4 regions of the Chryseobacterium sp. 'Rf worker isolate 10' genome follow, and region 3 is predicted to be linked to each of the others. Evidence: riboswitches for the same ligand, from Rfam matches in the RefSeq annotation. Region 3 holds a riboswitch; each other region holds the start of a gene.
The links. Region 3 has a riboswitch for S-adenosylmethionine ahead of LKL37_RS16990 (SusC/RagA family TonB-linked outer membrane protein). Riboswitches for the same ligand answer to the same signal wherever they lie in the genome.

Region 1 (5,838 bases), on a different contig from region 3:
CTTACCACAGTTCCGGTTGGGAACTCCATCAATATTACTGCGACAGCCAATGTTAATGCAACATTTCAGTTAAAAGCAAACGGAGCAGTTGTTAACTCTACAACAACTCCATCACAGTCCTATTCTTATAACTATACAGTTACTCAGGATGCCAGTATGGAACTTGTTGCCACACAGGGAACCAATTCTAAAAGTGCAACATTTATTTTACAGGTTCCGAGAAATGTAGTTTCTGAAGCAATACCGAATTGGATCAGACAGGGAATCAATTATCACCCGACAGATCAGGCCAAAGTAGGACTGGCATTATATGCTCCCGGGAAAAATTTTGTACATGTTATCGGAAGTTTCAATAACTGGATTGTGAATGATACCTATTTAATGAAAAGAGATACTACAAACCCTGATCTTTACTGGATTGAACTAATTGGACTAACCCCTCAACAGCTCTATACCTTCCAATACAGAACCAATGATTTGAGAAAAGTAGCAGACCCTTATTCACCGCAAATTTTATCTTCTTACGATGATCAGTGGATTTCGGCCTCTACTTATCCGAACCTGCCAGCATTTCCTGCCGGACAGGGATTTGAAGTTTCAACATTTAAAACAGGACAAACAGCCTATAACTGGCAGGTTACCAATTTTCAGAGACCAGCAAAACAAGATCTGGTGGTCTACGAATTATTATTGAGAGACTTTACACAGGAAAAGAACTGGCAGTCATTGATTGATAAAATTACTTATTTAAAGAACTTAAAAATCAATGCTATAGAATTAATGCCAATCATGGAATTTGACGGAAATCTTTCCTGGGGGTACAATACTTCTTTCCATTATGCATTGGACAAAGCCTATGGAACTCCGGAAAAATTCAAAGAATTTGTAGATCTGTGCCACCAAAACGGAATTGCTGTGATTCTGGATGTAGCATTTAACCACGCTACAGGACGTTCTCCTTTGGTAAGACTTTGGAATGTAGATCCGGATGGAGATGGCTATGGCGATGTGGCGGCGAACAATCCTTACTTTAATCAGGTTCCGAAACATTCATACAATGTATTCAATGATTTTAACCACACGAGTCCTTCAACGCAATATTACGTTGAAAGATGTCTTCAGCAATGGCTCACTGAATATCACATAGACGGATTCCGTTGGGATCTAACAAAAGGATTTACCCAAAGCTGTTCTGAAAACGATGAAGCCTGTACCAACGCTTATCAGCAGGACAGAGTGGATATCATGAAACACTATGCAGACAGACAATGGGCTCTGGACCCGAACTCTTACATGATATTCGAACACCTTGGAACAGATGCGGAAGAACAGCAATGGGCGAACTACAGAATAGCAGAAGGAAAAGGCGTTATGCTTTGGAATAAGCAGACCGATCCTTACAATCAGAATACAATGGGATATCAGGAAAACAGCAATTATGACCGTATGAACCACAGTCTTCACGGCTTTACCAATATGAGTGCTGTAGGCTATGGAGAAAGCCATGATGAAGAAAGATTAATGTTTAAAAATCTTGCATACGGAGCGACTAACGGAAGTTATAATGTGAAAGACCTGAATACCGCTCTTGAAAGAATGAAAACTTTCGGTGCCACCTTCTTCACTATTCCCGGTCCGAAAATGATCTGGCAGTTCGGAGAATTAGGATATGAATTCAGCATCAACAGATGTGCAAACGGTACTATCGACAGCGGCTGCAGAACCGATGAGAAACCAATTGCATTCACTTTAGGATATGATACCAATGCCAACAGAAAGGCTGTTTACGATACTTGGGCTAAAATCATCAATATCAGAAATACCTATCCGGTTTTTAAATCTAAAACGTACAGTATAGAATCCAATAACCTTACGAATGATCCTAATGGTCTGATCACAAGAATTTACGTGTATGATACAGCTATTACAACAGGAACCAAGAATGTTGTGGTATTGGCTAATTATACTACATCCGTACAGAATGTAGTGCCTTATTTCCCTTACACAGGTCAATGGCAGAATCTGATGGATGACAGTATTTCAAACGTAATTTCCACAACGGCTCCGATTACTTTACAGCCGGGAGAATTCAGAATTTTTGGAAATTATGCAGGTACTTTGTCAACAGCAGATGCAAATGCAGCCAACAAATTATCCCTTCAGATTGCAGATAATCCGGTAAAAAATGGGACAGCTAAATTAGTTTTCAGCAAAGCGAAAAACGGAGAAATTTCAATTTTTGATATGACGGGTAAAAGACTGGATTCATTCAAACTGAACAAAGAAAACGGTGCGTATGAAGCGAAAATCAGTTATCCTGCAGGAACGTATCTGGTACAGCTGAAATCGGATACAGGAATAGCCATTCAAAAGATGATTGTTCAATAAAATAAATCATAAAAATCATAAAAAGGCAAATTTGCAGCATAGCAGGTTTGCCTTTTTTGTACATTTAAAAAAATAGTCTACTTTTGCAGTAGATTTATCAAGAAAGGTGGAGGGATTTGGCCCCGTGAAACCTTAGCAACCTGCACGGTTCCAGAAGTGTAAAGGTGCTAATTCCAACCCTTTGGGGGAGATAAGTGAAGTCAATACTCTATATGAATTCCATTTCTTGAAATCTTATGTATCTGCGGAAACATCCGTCAGACCCACATTATTAATTGGCAAGAATAAAAATGAAAAAATTAAGTACAGCTGTATTATTGCTTGGAGCAATTCTGGTTGCTGCTCAGGAAAGTGAGGAAAAGGGAAATCAGATCGAGGATATCATCATCGTCGGAAACCGGAATGTCAAAAGAACAAAGCTGGAGACTCCAGTTCCTGTAGATGTAATTAATATCGATAAAATCCAGAGAAGTTCTCCGCAAATGACTGCTCAGGATCTCCTGAACTATGTCATTCCATCGTTTAATGCAGTGAGGCAGTCTGCCTCAGATGGTACAGAACATATTGATCCCGTAACTCTGAGAGGAATGGGACCTGATCAGGTTCTGGTGCTGCTTAACGGAAAAAGAAGGCATTCTACGTCTTTAGTAAATTACCAGAATACAGTAGGAAATGGCTCAGTAGGAACAGATCTGAGCACCATTCCGGTGATTGCAATTGATAGAATTGAAGTCTTAAGAGACGGAGCTGCCGCACAATACGGTTCTGATGCCATTGCAGGAGTAATCAATATTATTCTTAAAAAAAATGCCGGAGCATCAGCCAGCCTTACTTACGGCTTAACCGGAAGAAACGACGGTGACACTTACCAGGCAGGAGCCAACTACGGAACTTCATTAGGAAAAAAAGACAGTTATATTAATCTTTCATTACAATTAAGCCACAGAGGGAAAACCACAAGAACACAAAATCACGACCTCGATATTTTCGGGAATAATTTTGCGTATGCATTTGCCGATGATCCTGCAGCAGCAAGAGCGGCAGATGATGCAAAGATTCAAGAAAGAGGATTAACCCGTGACGATTTTAATTTTCAGATCGGAGATGCACAAATCAGACAGGGCCAGCTGTTTTTCAACGCAGAATATCCTTTTAACGATCATTTTAAAGTCTATTCTTTTGGAGGGTTCAGTATCAAAGAAGGAAAAGGGTTTGGCTTCAGAAGACTTCCGAGCGAAACGTCTAATGTTGTTTCATCCATTTATCCAAACGGGTTTCAGGCAAGCCTTGAATCTCAGGTTTATGATCTTTCTTACGCCGTAGGAGCAAAATATAATGTGAATGACTGGTTTTTTGACCTTAGCAATACCTTTGGAAGCAACACCTTCAATTATAATGTAAACAATACAAATAATGCTTCACTGGGGGTAAAATCACCCACCCGATTTTATGCCGGAGCACACAGCTTCCTTCAGAATACCATTAATCTTGATGTTTCCAAAAATATCAACCGTTTCAATATTGCATTTGGAGGAGAATTCAGATTTGAACAATACCAGATCAAAGCGGGTGATGAAGCATCTTACACTCAATATGACATCAACGGAAATGTTGCCACAGAAGGATCAACAGTACTTGGTGCGGGCGGATCTCAATCTTTTATTGGGTTTTCTCCAAATAATGCATTGAAGAAAGACAGACATTCAGCAGCAGTGTATGCAGATGTTTCCTATGATTTAGATAAAAAACTGAATATTGATGCGGCTGCAAGATTTGAAAATTATTCAGATTTTGGAAATACGCTGAATGGAAAATTGGCGGTGCGATATGAGTTTGTAAAAAACTATGCAGTAAGAGCAGCGGTAGGAACAGGATTCAGAGCACCTTCTCTTCAACAGCAGTATTTTAATAACTCTTATGCCGATATTTCCACTTCCGGTTCCGGAATTGTAACCAAAGGAATTTTCAGAAATGATAGCGATGCAGCGAGAATTCTTGGATTTGATAAACTCAAACAGGAAACTTCTGTCAATGGAAGTGCAGGATTCACTTTAAAACCCGTAAAAGGATTATTTATTACCGTAGATGGATACTGGATAAAGGTAAAAAACAGGATTGTGATTACCAGCAATATTACCGATCCAAGACTGGATCAGTTTAAGGTTGAAAGCGGAAGATTCTTTGCCAATGCCATTGATACGGAAACAAAAGGAGTAGATGTAGTCGTTTCCTATGACTGGATTCTCGGTAACGGAAAATTAAATATGAATCTTGCCGGAAACTATACAGAAACAAAAATCACAGATTTCCATTTTCCGGAAAACTTAGGAACTCCACAAAATGAATTCTTTGGTCCGGATCAGATCAATATCATTGAAACTTTGTCACCCAAAACAAAAGCTTCATTAGGATTAAATTATGGAATCGGGAAGTTCAATTTTCTCGTAAGAAATACCTATTTTGGTAAAGTAATAAGAGATGGCTATCCATTTGGAAGCGTGCAGGAGTTTTCTCCGAAAGTAGTAACCGACATCAGTGTTGGATATGATATTACAAAAAGTATCAACTTTACTGTAGGAGCTAACAATGTATTTGATGTCTTCCCGGATCGCCAGATTTATGAAAATTCATATTATGGAGTATTCAAATATGCGCCGGTTCAGATGGGAACACTGGGGAATTACTTCTTTGGAAGGCTTAATTTTAATTTTTAATCATTAGATGAGTACTACCTCACATCAGATTGGCTGGAAAACAGCCGCAGCCATCGTGGTTTCCAATATGATCGGAACAGGAATTTTTACAACCCTGGGCTTCCAGTTATCCGATATTACCAATACCTACAGTATTTTTCTGCTATGGGGCATCGGAGGAATTCTTGCTTTGTTTGGGGCTTTCTGCTATGCCGAATTAGGCTCGCATTTTAAAGGAAACGGCGGCGATTTTATCTATCTTAAAGAAACCTATCATCCGCTTTTTGGATATCTGATAAGCTGGGTTTCTCTGATCATTGGATTTTCTTCTCCTGTGGCACTGGCAGCATTAGCCATGTCAAAATACCTTTCTGTATTTGATTATTCCTTTGGAAACGGTTTTGCGATTGCAGCCATTTTTCTGGTTGCGATTGCATTATCATTTAGTTTAAAAACATCCAGCAGGTTTCATAACTTTTTCACTTTCATAAAGATAGCTTTCATCATTGTGCTGATTATTCTTGGTGTTGTACTGTCAGATTCACCACAGATTGGTAATAGCCTGAACTTCAGCGAGAGCTGGAAAAATGAGATCATGCTGCCGGCTTTTGCCACGTCTCTTGTTTTTGTCACCTATTCCTATACAGGCTGGAATTCGGCTTCTTATATCGCAGGAGAAATAAAAGATGTTCAGAAAAACCTTCCTAAATCACTTATTATAGGAACTGTTTTCGTGACGGTAAGCTATATTTTAGTG
Region 2 (5,838 bases), on a different contig from region 3:
GAAAAACACAGCAAGTCTGGATGCTGGAATCAAAATGAGTTTTGCGGAAAAAGCCCTTCAAATCAATATTTCTGTAAGCGATATTTTCAGACAGTCCGGATTGAGAGCTGATATGTATTTTACTGATAATACACAATCTTTCAACAACTATTGGGATGCCAGAAGAATGAACCTCAGCATCACCTATAATTTTGGAAATCAGAAAGTAAAGCCGAATAACAGATCAGTCAATTTTGAAGAAAAAAACCGTGCTCAATAACTGTAAAAAACTAAGATCAGGGAATTCTTCCTGAGATAACCATCATCATATATAAAAAAACAGAGAGTTCATCTCTGTTTTTTGTTCAAATAATTTATAAATCATGACCCTATTTAGAACCTGAATTCAATTCTCGCAAATAAGAATCTCCCTCCTATACCGTACTGGGAAACCTGTCTGGAATATACAAACTGGTTATCCGCTGTTAATGAACTTATATTTGGACTTTTAGAAGGCAGAATATTCAGGATGTTATTGCTCCCGATTGTTGCTGAAATATTTTTATTAAAATCATATCCCACAGATAAATCTGTCACGAAGCGGTTATTAAGAACAAAATGCTCTGTACTCCCTGTTACCCCGTCAAAATTAGCATCTAAAACGTCTGCATCCGTCACTTTACCAAAGAAAGAATTACGCAGTACGAAAGTAAGTCCGGAAACCCTTAATGTATTGGACAAAGTAGCTTTTACGCGGGGTACAGCTTCTTCGAAATACACTCTATTCGGTTCTGAAAAATAATTATCAATCTGGCTTACCAATTTAGGCGAAGCATGAATATCTCCGATTCTTTTGGTTTGATTAAAGTTAATTCCCAGATTATTCTCTAAGGAAACTCCCGATGAAATTTTCGAGTTCTGAGAAATGGTAATATCCAACCCCTTTGTCTGAGAATCTACTGCATTCGCAAAGAAGTTAGCAGCACTAGCCCTTGCCAGATCAAAAGCGTCCTGAAGAACTGCCTGATCTGAACCTGGAGTAAAATTACCGTCAGGACGATAGAAAAGGTCTGTAAGCACTACTCTATCTTTAATCTTTATTAAATAAGCATCTGCTGTGAAAGTCAGGCTTAATGTTGGAATCTTCCATGTAATTCCTGTGCTGTAGGATTGTGAAGTTTCTTGTTTTAATTTCGGAATACCCAATGCCTGTGCTGCTTCAGAATTATTCCTGAAAGTACCTACCTGTGTAGTTTTTCCCTGCTGAATCAGTGTAGAAGTAGAACTATAATAGATTTGAGCTAAAGAAGGTGCTCTAAATCCTGTAGAAACAGCTCCTCTCCAGTTTAGATTGGGAGCCAGTTTTACATTGGTTGCTACCTTATAATTGAATGTAGATCCAAAGTCTGAATAATTCTCATATCGCAAAGCTCCTTCCAACAGCCATCCATCAGTAACTTCCAGTTCTGCATCAGCATAAGCAGCAACACTGTTTCTGTTTCCGGAAACGGCATTTTCCGGACTAAAGCCTGGAAAAACCTGTGCTCCGGCCGGTCTTATACTTCCGAAGAAATCGGTTACTTTTTCATTTTCAGGGGTTTTGGCAGTTACCACACGTCCATAAATATCATAAGAAGCATAGGAGTTTTCTTTTCCTGCATTTACTTTATAATTTTCGTGTCGGTATTCAGCTCCGAAAGCAATGTTCAATCCTTTCAGGACATCATATTTTTTGGAGAAGTCAAGATTGACAGTATTTTGTGAAAACTCAGATCCTCCGGCATCAAAAGTTCTTGGAGAATTATCTGTAAGTGAGGCATTAAATGTATTGACAACTCCAAAACCAAAGGTATTTTTCCCAAATGTATTACTGAAATCTACATTCCAGCCATTCCATTTTCCTTTAATTCCAGCAGCAAGAGAATAATCATTTACGGCTGCTTCAATCTGAGGGAGATATCCATTGGGAGTAACTGCATTGATGTTTCTCTCCGTATTTGGGAGTCTGTAAAATCCTCCGGCATTTCCAAGACGGTAGCTATAACCACCAAATGAGTACACTTTCCAATCATCATTCACAGGAATTTCAGAATTGAAGAAGAGCTGCCCCGATTGTAGCTTAGACTGTCCGGCTCTCAGGCTGAAATCTTTTCTTTCCAATCCTCTGTAATTAAGTTCCTGAGATGTAAAATCTTTACCCAATATTTTTTGAAGATCAGAAATACTGTTTGCTCCTGAGATCTGAGATTGAAAATCAGTTCCAAAATAACCAACCTTAGTCGCATATTGTTTAACCGTATTGATAATCTGCTGAGCATTGGAAGTGTTGGTAATATTTTTATACAAACCATCAATATTAACTCCATCCTGCAATGCTCTGTAATTAATGGCATTATAAGCATTGAAAATATCTCCTTCCCTTACTCCCGCTCTGGAATAAGGATCACGGTATTGCGCAGAACCTGTCACGTTAATAAATCCGGATTTTCCTATTTTAGCTCCATAATTAAGATCTACAGAAATAGTCTGTCCGTCAACTCCTCCTGAGAAATTATTAGCAACAGGCGAAGCATATCCACCGAGAAATACCTGTCCGGAAAGTCCTAATCTTTTTTTCAATCCCAGGTTAACGACTCCTGCAATGGCATCAGAACCATATTGAGCAGAAGCTCCGTCTCTTAAAACCTCAATTTTTTCCAAAGCAAAAGCCGGAATAGCATTAAGGTCGGTTCCCACAGATCCTCTTCCCGGTGTAAGGGTAACATTGATTAATGAAGACTGATATCTTCTTTTCCCATTAAGCAAAACTAAAACCTGATCAGGACCTAATCCTCTTAAAAGAGCAGGATCTACAAAGTCAGTTCCATCATTAACCGTGTGTGATGTGGATGAAAATGAAGGTACAATATAATTTAAAGCCTGACTGATATTGTTAGTGGGGCTTTGTTTTAAAATTTTCGATATGTTAATGATATCTACCGGAACGGGCGTATCCGTTAATGATCTTCCTGAACCTCTTGATCCAAGAATAACCACATCATCTATTTTTTTTGATTGTACAGTATCCGTCTGCGCGTAATAAAATGTAGAGATAAGCGCGATAGAAGGAACAAAGATTCTTTTTTTGAAATTATGCATGTTGATTGTTGTTTACTTTTTGTTGTTAAATTATTTTTGAGCAATACAAATCCTGTAGCCCTAAATTGTAAGGTTACCAGAGATGCTCGAAATGTTTGTATTATTTTTTAGAAATAGAAAATGCTAGAAGCAACAACACATGCGCATATAGAAATGGCATGAAAACATATCAGAATAATGAAGATTCTCTTCATGATCTGAGGAATAAAAAATAACTGATGTAAGGTGATTTCCCTTGTCTTTAAACATTGATTTTAACTTTAAAACAAAAATTCAAGATGGGGGAATGATAGAAATGATAAACATTTTTTCCGGAAGATCCGGCTTATCGATTGCAGCACCTTGCTTGTTTTTGCAGGTTGCTATCCCATCTAGAGATTCTTGATAATTACTTGGCAAAGATATAATTATTTCGGAAATAAAAAAAATTTCAGCTTAATTTTTCGATTTTCACAATTTTAGCGTAACAAATGATCTTTTTCAGCGTCTAACCGGATATCAGTAAAAACATTATGAAAAAAACGATTTTCGCATTATCCTTGTTAAGCTCCGTCTTTGTTTTCTCGCAGGAAAAAAATAATAAGCCTCAGGAAAAACAAATTGAAGGGGTAGTTATTACCAAAACTAAAAAAGCCGTTGAACAAAAAGCAGACCGTACTATTTTTGACTTTTCTGAACAGCCTCAGCTGAATAACGGAAATGTTTTGGAGGGAATAAAAAAACTTCCGGGACTTGTATCTACCGATATCGCAGGAATGATGTATCAGGGAAAAATGCTTGAAGTGTATCTGAATGGAAGACCTTTGAACATCACTTCCAATGAATTAAACTCCTTCCTTGAAGGAATGCCTGCCAACTCTGTAGAAAGAATTGAGGTAATCACTCAGCCCGGCGCTGAATTTCCGGCTACTTCCGGAGGAGCAATCATGAATATTATTACCAATAAAAACGCCAATAAATATTTAACAGCAACTTATTCCGGGAATTATTCTTTCACGAATTATGATAAATACAGAAACAGAACGACCAATTCTGTTAATTTAAATGCAAGAAATAAGTATTTCGGATGGCAATTGAATGTGGGACAAAACTATCGTGAAAGTATGTTGAACGGCCAGCAGGATGAGCTTTTAACGAGTCATACTGACAGATACGGACGCGGATATTTTGCAAAATCAGGATTAACTTTTGATTTGGGTCAGGACAGACTATTATTAAACTACGATATTTATCACAACAATAATGACAATTATACTTTAAGTAACGGTCATGGAGATTTGCCTTTCCAGAATAATCCAAAAGATTTAAGAGAAGCTTTTTATACATCTTCGGATGTTGCCCATACCAACAGCCTGAGACAGGAAGCTGTTGTAACGTATCAAAAGCGTTTTGCTGACAAATCTCAAAAACTGGACTTCCAGTTGGGTTATACAAGATCAGACAGTAAATTTGCACAGGATAACTTCTTTCAGAACGGTAATTTTGCTGCCACCCCTTATTTACCTATTAACAGCCCTACAAATGGTTTAAAAGATATTCTGAACAATAAATCGGTGATGAATATTGCCAATTTCAAAGTAGATTATGCTCAGCCTATCAAACTTCTTGATGGTGGGAAAGTAAGCTTTGGAGGATTGTATGAAAAACAGGATTATGATACACAAAGTTTTGGGTTAACCAATCTTGAATATCAGAGACAGACAGCTTCTACTTATTTGGAGTTTCAGGCAAAATTGAAAAAGTTCGACTTCACTTTGGGATCCCGTGCTGAAAATTATGATATTTCCGGGGTAACAAGATATTTCGACAAAGATGCTAAACTGGTAGAGGCTAATTTGATTCCTTTCAACAAGTTTAAGCTTTTCCCGAACGCGAGTGTACAGTATAACATGATGAATCAGGTTTATATTGCAGCGAATTACAACAGAAAAATCAGTTTACCAAGTATTTCTGCCCTGAACCCGAATAACGTAACGTTCTCCGGGCCAAGTACAGAAGTAAATGGTAACCCGAATCTACAGCCTACTATTTTTGATAACTATGAATTGAAAATTTCCGCTTTTGATTACGCATTTATTGGATATAGCGTAAGTTCAGCAAGCAATCAGGTGGCACAGATTATCAGAAAAGACGGAAGAAAACTTTACAACGAGCAGGTGAATATTTCGAATATGAAAATTCACAACTTCAACGTGGGATTACCGGTTCCTTTTATGATTTTCAGCAAGCCATTGAGCGAAATCATGAAGTTTGATTTCAATCCTGATAAAATTAACTTCATGTATTTATATGCTGGTTATCAGAAACATGAAATCGACAATCTGAATAATAAAGGGTTCTGGATTTTCAATATTATGACTCAGATTCTTTTGCCTAAAGATATCAAAATGACAGCCAATTACAGCTATCTGACTCCAAAGGCAGGATATTTCTACTTCACGGCAGAGAAACCGTTCAACAACTCTCTGGATATTACGCTGACGAAGAAGTTTATGAACAACCGTCTTACACTTTCTGTTTTTGCGAATGATATTTTCAACGGACAGATGATGCAGGTACGCTCTAATCCGCCATCAGGAACTCCAGTGTTGATCAGCAGTAAATATGATACGAGAAATTTCGGATTTTCCATCAACTATAAAATTCCAACAAGAAATAAACTGGCAAAAGAGGATCCGAACATCCTGAACCAGACTAAAAAAGAAGATAACGGAGGTGTGA
Region 3 (5,838 bases):
TTTTGAAAACCTCCACACTGTTAGCCTGATCTGTCGGTGCAGTATCCAGATCATTTTCACAGCTTGTCAGCAACAAAAAACTGATGAGTGCAAACGATATATATTTTAATTTTTTCATTGTTTCAATTTTAAAAGATTAAAGAGTTGCCTGAAGACCAAAAGTGATTGTTCTCATTGCAGGATATCTGTAATACGTTGTCCCGTCCAAAGCCTGTTCAGGATCCATTCCTTTATGTTTATAGAAGGTCAGAAGATTTTCTGCCTGAATATAAATTCTGAACTTTTTCAATCCTATCTTCTCAAAGTAAGCTTCAGGAAGAGTGTATCCTAAGCTTACATTTTTAAGTCTTGCATACGTTCCTGAATATAAGAATCTCGAAGATGTTGACGTCCAGTTATTCGTTGTGGTACTCAACCCCGGAACATCTGTATTAGGATTGTCCGGAGTCCATCTGTTCAGCATTTCAGCACTCCATGCACGTCCTCCGGCACTTCCGTTATGCATGATGGAAGTATAGTCATTATCCAGAATTTTACCCCCGATTTTGAATGTCAGTAATCCTGAAAAATCGAAATTCTTGTAATTGATACTGGTACTGATTCCTCCTGTCAGCTTAGGTAATGCAGAACCCTGCAACAGTTTTGTAGCTTTTGAATACTCTGAAGTAGTTCCTTCTACTGAATTTCCGCTGACATCTGTAGTAACCGTTTTCCACAGTGGTTTTCCATTGCTTGGATCTACTCCAGCCCACTCCGGAATAAAGAAGTCATATACAGACCCTCCTACTGTTAATAATTTTGTCCCAACAACAAGAGAACCCGCAGGTAACTTGGTTACTTTATTATTTAAAGTACTTAGGTTAACATCCACATTCCATTGGAAATCATCAGTTTTAATCGGTGTTGTGAATAATGAAAACTCAAACCCTGTATTCTGAATGGTTCCGATATTCGCAGGATAATCACTGATTCCCAATGATGGTGCAACAGGCATATTAAACAGAAGATCCTGGCTTTGTCTTTTGAAATATTCGATATTTCCTTTAATCCTGTTATTCAGAACAGCGAACTCCAATCCTACATTTAAATTAAGGTTGGTTTCCCATTTCACATTATTAGTAGACGTTTTTTCCAGTGTTGTTCCCGGTTCTCCGCCAAGACTGATAAATCTGTACAACTCCTGATATGCATAATAAAGTGGCTGTCCGTTTGGTCGAAGCAATTTGTCATTCCCCTGACCTCCATAGCTGGCACGTAATGTCAACTGATTGAAGACATTCAGGCTCTTAATAAATTCCTCATTCGAAATCTTCCATGAACCTCCTACTGACCAGAATCTCCCCCATCTGTTATCTTTTTCAAATCTTGAAGAACTGTCTGCTCGTCCTGAAGCTGACAGGAAATAGGTATTATTGTAGTCATATTCTACTTTTCCAAGGAAACTTAATAAGCTTAATTTATTACTGTTTCCACTGAAGCTTCCCAACAGAGAAGCTGCATCCGGCTCATAGTAATAAGGCAGTGAAAACTGGCTTCTTGTCCCGGAAATCGTCTGATAATCGTATTTATAGAATTCATGTCCTGCCAAAGCATTGATATGATGTTTTCCAAATTTCTTATCATACGTAAGAATATTACTGGTGGTATAAGAAAGTGTTCTGGTATTTGTTTTAGTCACAGAGCCTCCCGTCTCTGCACCTTGCCCCAGTAATGGATTTGAATAATAATGACCGTTATAATTCACCAAATCAACAGAGAAACTTGTCTTGAATTTCAACTCCGGTAAGAAAGTAAATTCCATGAAACCTTTTCCTGAGAAGTTATCTTCTTTATTATCATTTTTATCTAAAGGCAGTGTTGCAGCAGCATTCTGATTCTGAAGGGCATTTGTAGGTCTGTATTTTCCAAAATCATAAATTGGATTTCCATCAGCACCTAAAATATACGTTCCGTCCGGATTTCTTTCATAATAAGGATAAAATGAAGGAATAAATCTTGCTGCATTGATGATATTACTCGCTTTCGAATCCGAAGAAGTCGGAGCCTGCTGAATACTGTTTGTATAATTTAAATTCACTCCTACATTCAGCCATTTTTTGACTTCAGAATTGATTTTTAATCGGGTATTGTATCTTTTATATCCTGATTCAATCGCCATTCCTTTATCATCCAGATAGCCCAGAGAGAAGAAATAATTACTTTTCTCACTTCCTCCGCTGATATCAAGATCTACCTGATTTCTTGAAGCTACTCTCTGTAAAATATCTCTCCAGTCGTCATTCCAAAGTGGTGAAGCTCCCGGCAACAATTTACCATCTGTTCCTACCGGTTTTGGATAACCTGTTCCATATGGGTTGATCCCCAGTGAAGAAACAAGGTTGTCTGTTGCCATCTGAGCAGCTTGCTGAGCATTCACTTTCCCAGACTGATATCCATTTCTCAATGCTTCCCAGTATAATTGGAAATATTGGTCTGTATTAACCTGTTCATAGTCTTTCACTGCTCTTCCGGAGAATCCCTGACTGATATTAAAATTGACTTTAGCTTCTCCTTTTTTACCTGATTTTGTAGTAATAATGATAATTCCGTTGGCTCCTCTTGAACCATACAAAGCACTTGCTGTAGCATCTTTCAGAACACTGATGGATTCAATATCGCTCGGGCTGATAGAGTTCAGGTTTCCGTCAAAAGGAATTCCGTCTACTACATATAACGGATCACTGGAAGCACTGATGGAACCAATTCCTCTGATTCGAATGGTAGAAACAGCTCCTGGCTGCCCCGATGCACTCGTTGTTTGAATTCCGGCAACCTGGCCTTCTAATGCTTTTGTAATATTGGTTACAGGTCTGTTATTAATCTTATCACTTGAAATAGTAGCTACGGAACCGGTATAACTGTTTCTTTTAGCTTTTCCGTAAGCCACCACCACCACTTCATCAATCTCCTTTTCATGAAGGCTATCTTTTTTCGGCTTAGAATTTTGCGCATTTGCACTGGTAATCCCAAAGAAAAATGCAGCAACAGGAGGTATCCAAGCTTTAGAATTGAATAAATTTTTGCTAATCATAATCAATTTTATTTATCATATATTAAAATATTGCCCTTTGCAGAAAAGTCAGCAAAGGGCATCGATAAATACGATAAACCAAATGCTTATTTTTCCCTAAAAGGCTGAATGTAACACCTTGCCCCATGGGTAGGTTGTTAAGACTTCACAGGGTCAGTTCCCTCCGTCTTTCTTTATAAGCCGATCGAAATATGGTTGCAAAGCTAAAAACTTTTAGTCTACAAAACAAGTAGACTTATTTATTTTTCATGATAAATTTTCAAAAATTAACGTAATTTTTTAATAAAACCCATTAAAATAAAGAGTTACACACCTTATCATTTTCTCACACATGACAAATATCATTATCAATAATTTAATTACACAGAGATTAATCTGTGCAGAAATTATTGATCATTAATTAAAAAAAGTTTTTAATTTTATACTATGAAAGTTTTGATCATCAACGGCCCTAACCTTAACCTGCTAGGCACCAGAGAACCGGAAATCTATGGAACTGTTTCTATGGAAAGCTATTTGGAAAATTTACAATCTGAGTTTCAGGCTCACGAATTAAAATATTATCAGTCTAATATTGAAGGGGAGCTTATCAACAGACTTCAAGAGGATGATTTTGAAGCAGTAGTGATTAATCCGGGAGCTTTTACCCATTATTCTTATGCTATTGCTGATTGTTTGAAAAATATCCGCAAGCCAAAAGTAGAAGTACACATCAGCAATATTTACAAAAGGGAAGAATTCAGACAGAAATCAGTAACAGCAGCTAACACTGATGCAGTTTTATCTGGTTTTGGAATGGACGGGTATAGATTGGCTTTATTGAGTTTAAAATAATTCAGTTGCTTATTTCCCCACAGATTTTCACAGATGTATGTGGATAATTAGAACATAATTTATGAAGATAAAGGACAAGATTTACTGCACTGGCATTGGGGTATATTCCGGGCAACTAACGAAAAGAAAATCTTATATTATTGAAGAAATAAATACTGAAGATGTAAAGGTTCAGAATGATGAAGGAAGACTGAGATGGTATTCACAATTTTATTTTAGCGCACGCAATGAACCGGAGATAATTTCTATCAACATAGATGATCCAATAAAAAATATTGAATCTGATGCCATAGAAGTAACTATTACGTTTTCCAACAAAGCAAAATATTGGATGACTTTCACTACTCCAAAGTGTTTAGATAAAATATTGGACGAAGAATCTTACTTTTCTTCAAAACATTTTATGATCATAAAATATCTGACTGAAGAATCCATCAAATCAACAGTCTTAAAACTTGATGAACAGAATGAATTGATTGAAAACTGTCAAAAATATTAATAAAAAAGCCTCATCATTGATGAGGCTTTTTGTATGTTGATGGGTAACTATTAGATAGTTTGTTCCTGCAATTGAGGTCCTGAAGCCACTAATTTCTTACCTTCTTCAGTATCACAGTACTGCTCAAAGTTTTTGATGTATCTTGAAGCAAGATCTTTTGCTTTTTCTTCCCAGTCTGAAGCATTTTCATACGTATCTCTAGGATCTAAAATACCTGTAGAAACGTTTGGCAATTCTGTAGGGATCTCAAGATTCATAATCGGAACCTGAGTTTTAGGTGCATTATCAATAGATCCATCAATGATTGCATCGATAATTGCTCTTGTATCTTTCAGAGAGATTCTGTTTCCAGTACCGTTCCAACCTGTATTCACTAAATATGCTTTAGCTCCATGTTCCTGCATTTTACCGATCAATGTTTTAGAATACATTGTTGGGTGTAATGTAAGGAATGCTTCACCAAATGCCGGTGAGAAAGATGGCTGAGGTTCAGTAATTCCTCTTTCAGTTCCGGCTAATTTTGAAGTATAACCGCAAAGGAAGTGATATTGAGCCTGATCTTCATTCAGAATGGAAACCGGAGGAAGTACTCCGAATGCATCTGCAGAAAGATATACAATCTTCTTAGCATGACCTGCTTTAGAAGGCAGTACAATTTTGTTGATATGATAGATTGGATAAGAAACTCTTGTATTTTCTGTGATAGATCCGTCAGTATAATCTGCTACTCCATTGTTTACAACAACGTTTTCAAGAAGTGCATCTCTTTTGATGGCTCTGAAAATATCCGGTTCTTTTTCTTCTGATAAGTCAATTACTTTAGCGTAGCATCCACCTTCATAGTTGAATACTCCGTTGTTGTCCCATCCGTGCTCATCGTCACCGATAAGGTATCTTTTAGGATCTGCTGATAAAGTAGTTTTACCTGTTCCTGAAAGACCGAAGAATAAAGCAACATCACCTTTTTCACCTACGTTTGCAGAACAGTGCATGGAAGCCATACCTTTTAATGGAAGGTAATAGTTCATCATAGCAAACATCCCTTTTTTCATTTCACCTCCGTACCAAGTACCTCCGATGATCTGTAGTTTTTCCGTAAGATTGAACATGATGAAGTTTTCAGAGTTTAATCCTTGTGCTTCCCAGTTCGGGTTGATAGTTTTTGATCCGTTGATTACCGTGAAATCCGGCTCACCGAAGTTTTCCAGTTCGTAGTGAGAAGGACGAATAAACATGTTTGTCACGAAATGTGCCTGCCATGCTACTTCAACGATAAATCTTACTTTAAGTCTTGTATCTGCATTTGTACCACAAAATGCATCTACTACGTAAATCTTCTTAGCTTCAGAAAGCTGGTTCATCACTAGTTCTTTACAAGAACCGAAAATTTCTGCTGTTGTAGGCAAATTTACTTTACCATCCCAGAAAATTGTAT
Region 4 (5,838 bases), 160 kb from region 3:
CAAGCTGTAGTACATCATAAAAGAATCCGTCTTCCTCATTCCAGAGACCTTTCGTTCCTTCCCCCAGATTTTCCATCGCTTCAGCAATATAAAGGTAATGCTCAAAAAACTTGATCGCCATATCTTCATAGACCTGGTAATATTGGGCAAGTTCCATCGCAATACGCATCATATTCAGTGCATACATTGCCATCCAGCTTGTTCCGTCTGCCTGTTCAAGGTGCTGGCCGTCCTTTAGTTCCATATTTCGGTCAAAAGCTCCGATATTATCGAGACCAAGAAAACCTCCTCCAAAGATGTTTTTCCCGTTTTTATCCTTTCGGTTCACCCACCACGTGAAATTAAGAAGCAGTTTCTGAAATACTTTCTCTAAGAATAATAAATCCGGTTTTCCGTTATTTTTTTCATCAATTTTAAAAACACGGAAGCATGACCACGCATGTACGGGCGGATTCACGTCACTCATATTCCATTCATAGGCAGGAAGCTGGCCGTTAGGATGCATATACCATTCTTTCGTAAGTAACAGAAGCTGTCCTTTAGCAAATTCTGCATCGATGATAGAAAAAGGAACACAGTGAAATGCCAGATCCCACGTAGCATACCATGGATATTCCCATTTGTCAGGCATGGAAATAATATCCTTATTGTGGAGATGATTCCATTCTGTATTTCTTACATATTCGTTGAAATTTCTTGGGGCTTCAAAGTTGGGATCACCTTTCAGCCATTTTCCGATATTATAATGATAGAACTGTTTATTCCAAAGCAGTCCTGCAAAAGCCTGCCTCTGGACATTTCTTTCATCTTCGTTTACGGTGTCATTCTGAACTTCTTTATAAAAATCCTCAGCTTCAGCCTGCCGAGTATTGAAAATTTCATCAAAGTTTTCAAAAGGTTCATCTGTCCCCTCAGGACATAATCTGAATTCAAAAACTTTTGATTCTCCTGCTCCAATAACTTCGTCAATCAGTAAAGAAGCTTTTGTACCTCTTTTTTCGGGATTTACTGTATCTGTTTTATGAATAATGAAATCATTGATTCCATCTTTGAAATAGGTGTTTTCACTTCTGGGAGCTCCGTAAAGCTTAGAAGTATTGGTTTCATTATCACAGAATAGACTTTGTGCATTTGAGTTTCTGGAATACAGTTTCTTGATAGAAATACTGTCGTGAGCAATGTTTATACTTCCATCATGAGAAGCATTGAGTTCTCCTTTATAAGTATTATATCCCCATTTCCAGTTGTTTCTGAACCATACAGTAGGAGCTACCAGAATAGGAGCTTCATGCTGGCTTCGGTTGCAGATCGTTACTCTGGCAAAAATATCATTGTGATCGGCTTTGCAATATTCAATGAAAATATCAAAATATTCATCATTATCGAAAATTCCGGTATCGAAAATTTCATATTCCGGTTCCTTTTTACTGCGTCTCCCGTTTTCTGCAATAAGGTCATCGTAAGGAAATTCGTTGATTGGATATTTGTAAACCATTTTCATATAGCTATGAGTAGGTGTATTATCCAGATAATAAAAGATTTCTTTGATGTCTTCCCCATGATTCCCCTGGGGGTTGCTCAATCCGAAGAACCTTTCTTTTATCATTTTGTCTTTCTTGTTCCAAAACGAAAACGAAAAACAAAAAATCTGCTTTACATCAGAAATTCCGGCAATACCTTCTTCACCCCAGCGGTAGGCATAGCTTTCGGCATTATTATGATTGGTAAAATTCCAGGCATTCCCGTTCGGGCTATAATCTTCGCGTACATTTCCCCACTGCCGGTTGCTTACATAAGGTCCCCAGTTTTTCCATTTGGTATCTTGTAATCTTTCTTTTTCAGCGGTCATATCTCATCATTTTTCCCCACGAAGTTAGTTTTTTTGAGGAGCAATTCCAATTTTTTTCATCTGAATAATTATTAATATAGTCTTGAAATACTTGTATTTAAGGGCTTTTTTGAATATTAAAATAATTTTTTTTTGAAATTAAAAGAAAAGAACTACCTTTGCATCATTCGTTCATTCAAATATTGAAAATGTTATCAAGAAAGGTTGAGGGATTAGACCCTATGAAACCTTAGCAACCCTTTGCGCAAGCAAAGAAGGTGCTACGTTCTACCAAAGTATTTTGGACAGATAACTCACTGAAGTTCTTTTTCAGCCATTTCCTGTGGCATTTTCAATTGTATTAAAATTTAATAGAATTGAAAACAGAATTAAACTATATTAATCTTTCGTATCAAACTTATTCCCAAAAGGAATACCATATCCCGTTAAGCTATCAGCTTTTTGGGAAAGATCTGTTTACAGCCCCTATCATTTTAATCAATCATGCTCTTACCGGAAATTCCAATGTATCCGGAGATAATGGCTGGTGGAAACAGTTGGTAGGAGAAAATCAGATTGTAGATACCGATAAATATACTGTTCTGTGCTTTAATATACCCGGAAACGGATATGACGATTTTTTAATTGAAGACTATGAAGACTTCACTCCTTCGGATATCGCAGCGATATTTCTGAAAGGGCTTGAAGCTTTACATATAAAAAATTTATATGCCATTATCGGAGGCTCTTTGGGAGGAGGGATTGCCTGGGAAATGCTTGCCAAGCAGCCGGATCTCGCAGAAATATTTATTCCTATAGCATGTGATTACAGAACGCACGACTGGCTTCATGCACAGTGTCTGGTTCAGAAATTTTTATTGAATGATAAAAAGGAACCATTACAGAAAGCAAGAATTCACGCCATGTTGTGTTACAGAACTCCACAGTCACTCAACGATAGATTTCAAAACCAATATAATCAGGACAAACAACGCCTGGAATCAGAAGACTGGTTGGTTTATCATGGCAATGCGATAAACGAAAGGTTTAGTTTAAAAGCATACAAGCTGATGAATCATCTCTTGATGAATATCAATGCTAATGAAATAGCACTGGAGAACATACAGGCACGAATGCACATGATCTCAGTAGATACAGACTTATTCTTCCCGGCTTCTGAAATCCGAATGTGTTTTGAAAACTTACAAGAGAAAAATAAGGATGTTTCTTATCACGAGATCCAATCTATACACGGGCATGATGCCTTCCTAATGGAATATCAACAATTAAATAATATCATTAAAAACATTTTACAGAAGTAATGAAAAATGCTAACGAAATAAAATTTTTGAAGAACAGATCAATCATCAAATTTGAAGGTGAAGATTTCCTGGGAGAAATCGGGATTGATGGACGAATTTTTAAAGCGCTTACTTTAGCGCGTATCAGTGTAGGAGTAATCTCTCAGCAGGCCATAGAAAACGGAATTTCTATCCTGGTTCAGGAAATTGATGCAGAAAAAGCAGTAGCCTGTCTTATTGATGAGTTCGAAGCAGAAAGAAAATCTGGAAAAGTTTCTCAAATCTATAGTATCAATAATGTTTCTGTAATCGGTTTTGTAGCAGAAGATTTCAATAAAGTCTTTGCAGAACTGGCAAGAAACAATGTTTTCCCATTGCTTTTGAATCAGGTAGCAGGAGAAAACAGAGTCAACATCGTAGTGACTTCCTCACAGGATGAAAAAACGAGAAACATTATAGAATCTGAAATTTTCAAAAAACCAAAGACAGTTCATCTGGCAATCATTGGTCATGGAAACGTAGGAAAGACATTGATACAACAGGTCTTGGAATCTGCAGAAGAAATTAAAAAGCGTAAAAAAATAGACCTTAAAGTAGTTGCAGTAGCTAATTCAAAGAAAATTGCCTTCAACAAAAAAGGATTTGATGCCAATTGGGGGGAAGAGGTTTTGACAGCAGAACATCCATCGAATGTAGAAGAACTGATTAATTTCTCCAATGAAAATCAATTGGAGAATCTAATTGTTGTGGATAATACAGCAAGCAAAGATTTTGTAAAAAACTATCATGCTTTAGCAGAAAATGGATTCGATCTTGTTTCTTCCAACAAAATTTTCAATACCCTTCCGATAGAAGAATACAGAAAACTAAGATATACGTTGAGTAAAAATAACAGACGTTATCTGTATGAAACCAATGTTGGTGCAGGTTTACCGTTAATTGATACCATTAAATTATTACACCTTTCAGGAGAAAATATCACAAGAATCAAAGGAGTGTTCTCCGGAACCTTGAGTTATGTTTTCAATAATTTTTCTTTGAGAGACGATAAATTCTCAACCATTATCAATGAAGCTTTGGAAAAAGGATACACAGAACCGGATCCAAGAGAAGACTTATCTGGAAATGATGTAGCAAGAAAATTATTGATCCTGGCAAGAGAATTAGACTTAATCAACGAATTCGGAGATATCAATATTCAAAATCTGGTTCCGGAAAGCTTACTTGAGGTTTCGAAATCAGAATTCCTGTCAAGACTGGAAGAGCTGGACGAAGAGTATCAGAAAATAAAAGAAAATCAGGAACCCGGACATGTATTGAGGTATGTAGGTGATCTACACGGTGATTTACAGAAAGATAAAGGCGAACTGGATGTAAAACTGATTTCTGTTCCTGCAACTTCAGCATTAGGACAGTTGAAAGGTTCAGATTCAATCTTTGAAATTTATACAGAAAGCTATGGTGAAAACCCAATCGTGATTATGGGAGCCGGAGCCGGAGCACAGGTGACAGCAAGAGGTGTATTCGGAGATATTTTAAGAGTAAGTGAAACGAAATAATACTTAATATAACAGTGTAGTCATTACTGCAATTGTCATTCTGAGCATAGCGAAGAATCTGATGATTACACTGTTAAATTGACAAATTAAAACTATATGGAAAATTTTGAAACATCAGCAATAAGAACCCAAACGGAAAGAACCCAATTTGATGAGCATTCTACACCATTATATCTTACTTCCAGTTTTATATTTCAGGATGCGGAAGATATGAGAGCAAGCTTTGCAGAAGAAAAACCTAAAAACCTGTACAGCCGTTTCTCTAATCCCAACGTAACAGAGTTTACAGACAAGATCGCTAAAATGGAAGGTGCAGAAGCAGGATATGCCTTTGCAACAGGAATGGCAGCCATCTATTCTACATTTGCAGCTTTGTTAAATGCAGGAGATCATATCGTAAGCTGTCAGTCAGTATTCGGGTCTACACACACTTTGTTTACCAAATATTTCCCGAAATGGAATATTGAAACATCTTATTTCAAAGCAGGAGATGCAGAGAATATTGAACAATACATTAAACCTAATACCAAGATCTTATACCTTGAAACGCCTACCAATCCGGCTATTGAAATTCTGGATCTTGAGTTCTTCGGGCAGATCGCTAAAAAACATAATCTTATTTTTATTGTAGATAACTGTTTTGCAACGCCTTATCTTCAGCAGCCTATCAAATACGGTGCAGACATTGTTGTACACTCAGCCACGAAACTGATTGACGGGCAAGGGAGAGTTTTAGGAGGAATAGCAGTAGGAAAAGAAGACCTTATCCGAGAAATTTATCTTTTTGCAAGAAATACAGGACCTGCATTGTCTCCTTTTAATGCCTGGGTATTATCAAAAAGCCTTGAAACATTAGCTATCCGAGTAGAAAAGCACTGTGAGAATGCATTGAAGGTAGCTGAGTTTTTAGAAAGCCATCCCAATGTTGAACTGGTAAAATATCCCTTCCTGAAATCCCACCCAAGTTATGAAATAGCCAAAAAGCAGATGAAGCTTGGAGGAAATATCGTAGCGTTTGAAATAAAAGGAGGAATAGAAGGAGGAAGAAACTTCTTAGATAAGATACAAATGTGCTCACTATCTGCTAACTTAGGTGATACAAGAACGATCGTTACTCACCCGGCATCCACTACCCATTCTAAACTGTCTG

Region 1: it holds a riboswitch for S-adenosylmethionine, as region 3 does, so the genes downstream of both, LKL37_RS20605 (TonB-dependent receptor plug domain-containing protein) here and LKL37_RS16990 (SusC/RagA family TonB-linked outer membrane protein) in region 3, are expected to answer to the same signal.
Region 2: it holds a riboswitch for S-adenosylmethionine, as region 3 does, so the genes downstream of both, LKL37_RS20260 (TonB-dependent receptor plug domain-containing protein) here and LKL37_RS16990 (SusC/RagA family TonB-linked outer membrane protein) in region 3, are expected to answer to the same signal.
Region 4: it holds a riboswitch for S-adenosylmethionine, as region 3 does, so the genes downstream of both, LKL37_RS17775 (alpha/beta fold hydrolase) here and LKL37_RS16990 (SusC/RagA family TonB-linked outer membrane protein) in region 3, are expected to answer to the same signal.

The regions. Positions count from the first base shown of each region.
Region 1 covers NZ_JBOZOF010000005.1:185,633-191,470, reverse strand. The annotation lists gene LKL37_RS20610 (alpha-amylase family glycosyl hydrolase) at 1-2,388, shown strand, start outside; SAM riboswitch class I at 2,480-2,585, shown strand; gene LKL37_RS20605 (TonB-dependent receptor plug domain-containing protein) at 2,679-5,102, shown strand; gene LKL37_RS20600 (APC family permease) at 5,110-5,838, shown strand, end outside.
Region 2 covers NZ_JBOZOF010000005.1:112,574-118,411, forward strand. The annotation lists gene LKL37_RS20255 (TonB-dependent receptor domain-containing protein) at 1-259, shown strand, start outside; gene LKL37_RS20260 (TonB-dependent receptor plug domain-containing protein) at 373-3,117, opposite strand; SAM-I-IV-variant riboswitch at 3,413-3,510, opposite strand; gene LKL37_RS20265 (outer membrane beta-barrel protein) at 3,630-5,838, shown strand, end outside.
Region 3 covers NZ_JBOZOF010000003.1:576,471-582,308, reverse strand. The annotation lists gene LKL37_RS16995 (RagB/SusD family nutrient uptake outer membrane protein) at 1-118, opposite strand, end outside; gene LKL37_RS16990 (SusC/RagA family TonB-linked outer membrane protein) at 137-3,070, opposite strand; SAM riboswitch class I at 3,154-3,252, opposite strand; gene LKL37_RS16985 (type II 3-dehydroquinate dehydratase) at 3,497-3,904, shown strand; gene LKL37_RS16980 (hypothetical protein) at 3,966-4,403, shown strand; gene pckA (phosphoenolpyruvate carboxykinase (ATP)) at 4,454-5,838, opposite strand, start outside.
Region 4 covers NZ_JBOZOF010000003.1:735,569-741,406, forward strand. The annotation lists gene LKL37_RS17770 (MGH1-like glycoside hydrolase domain-containing protein) at 1-1,849, opposite strand, end outside; SAM riboswitch class I at 2,038-2,144, shown strand; gene LKL37_RS17775 (alpha/beta fold hydrolase) at 2,206-3,150, shown strand; gene LKL37_RS17780 (ACT domain-containing protein) at 3,150-4,688, shown strand; gene LKL37_RS17785 (O-succinylhomoserine sulfhydrylase) at 4,785-5,838, shown strand, end outside.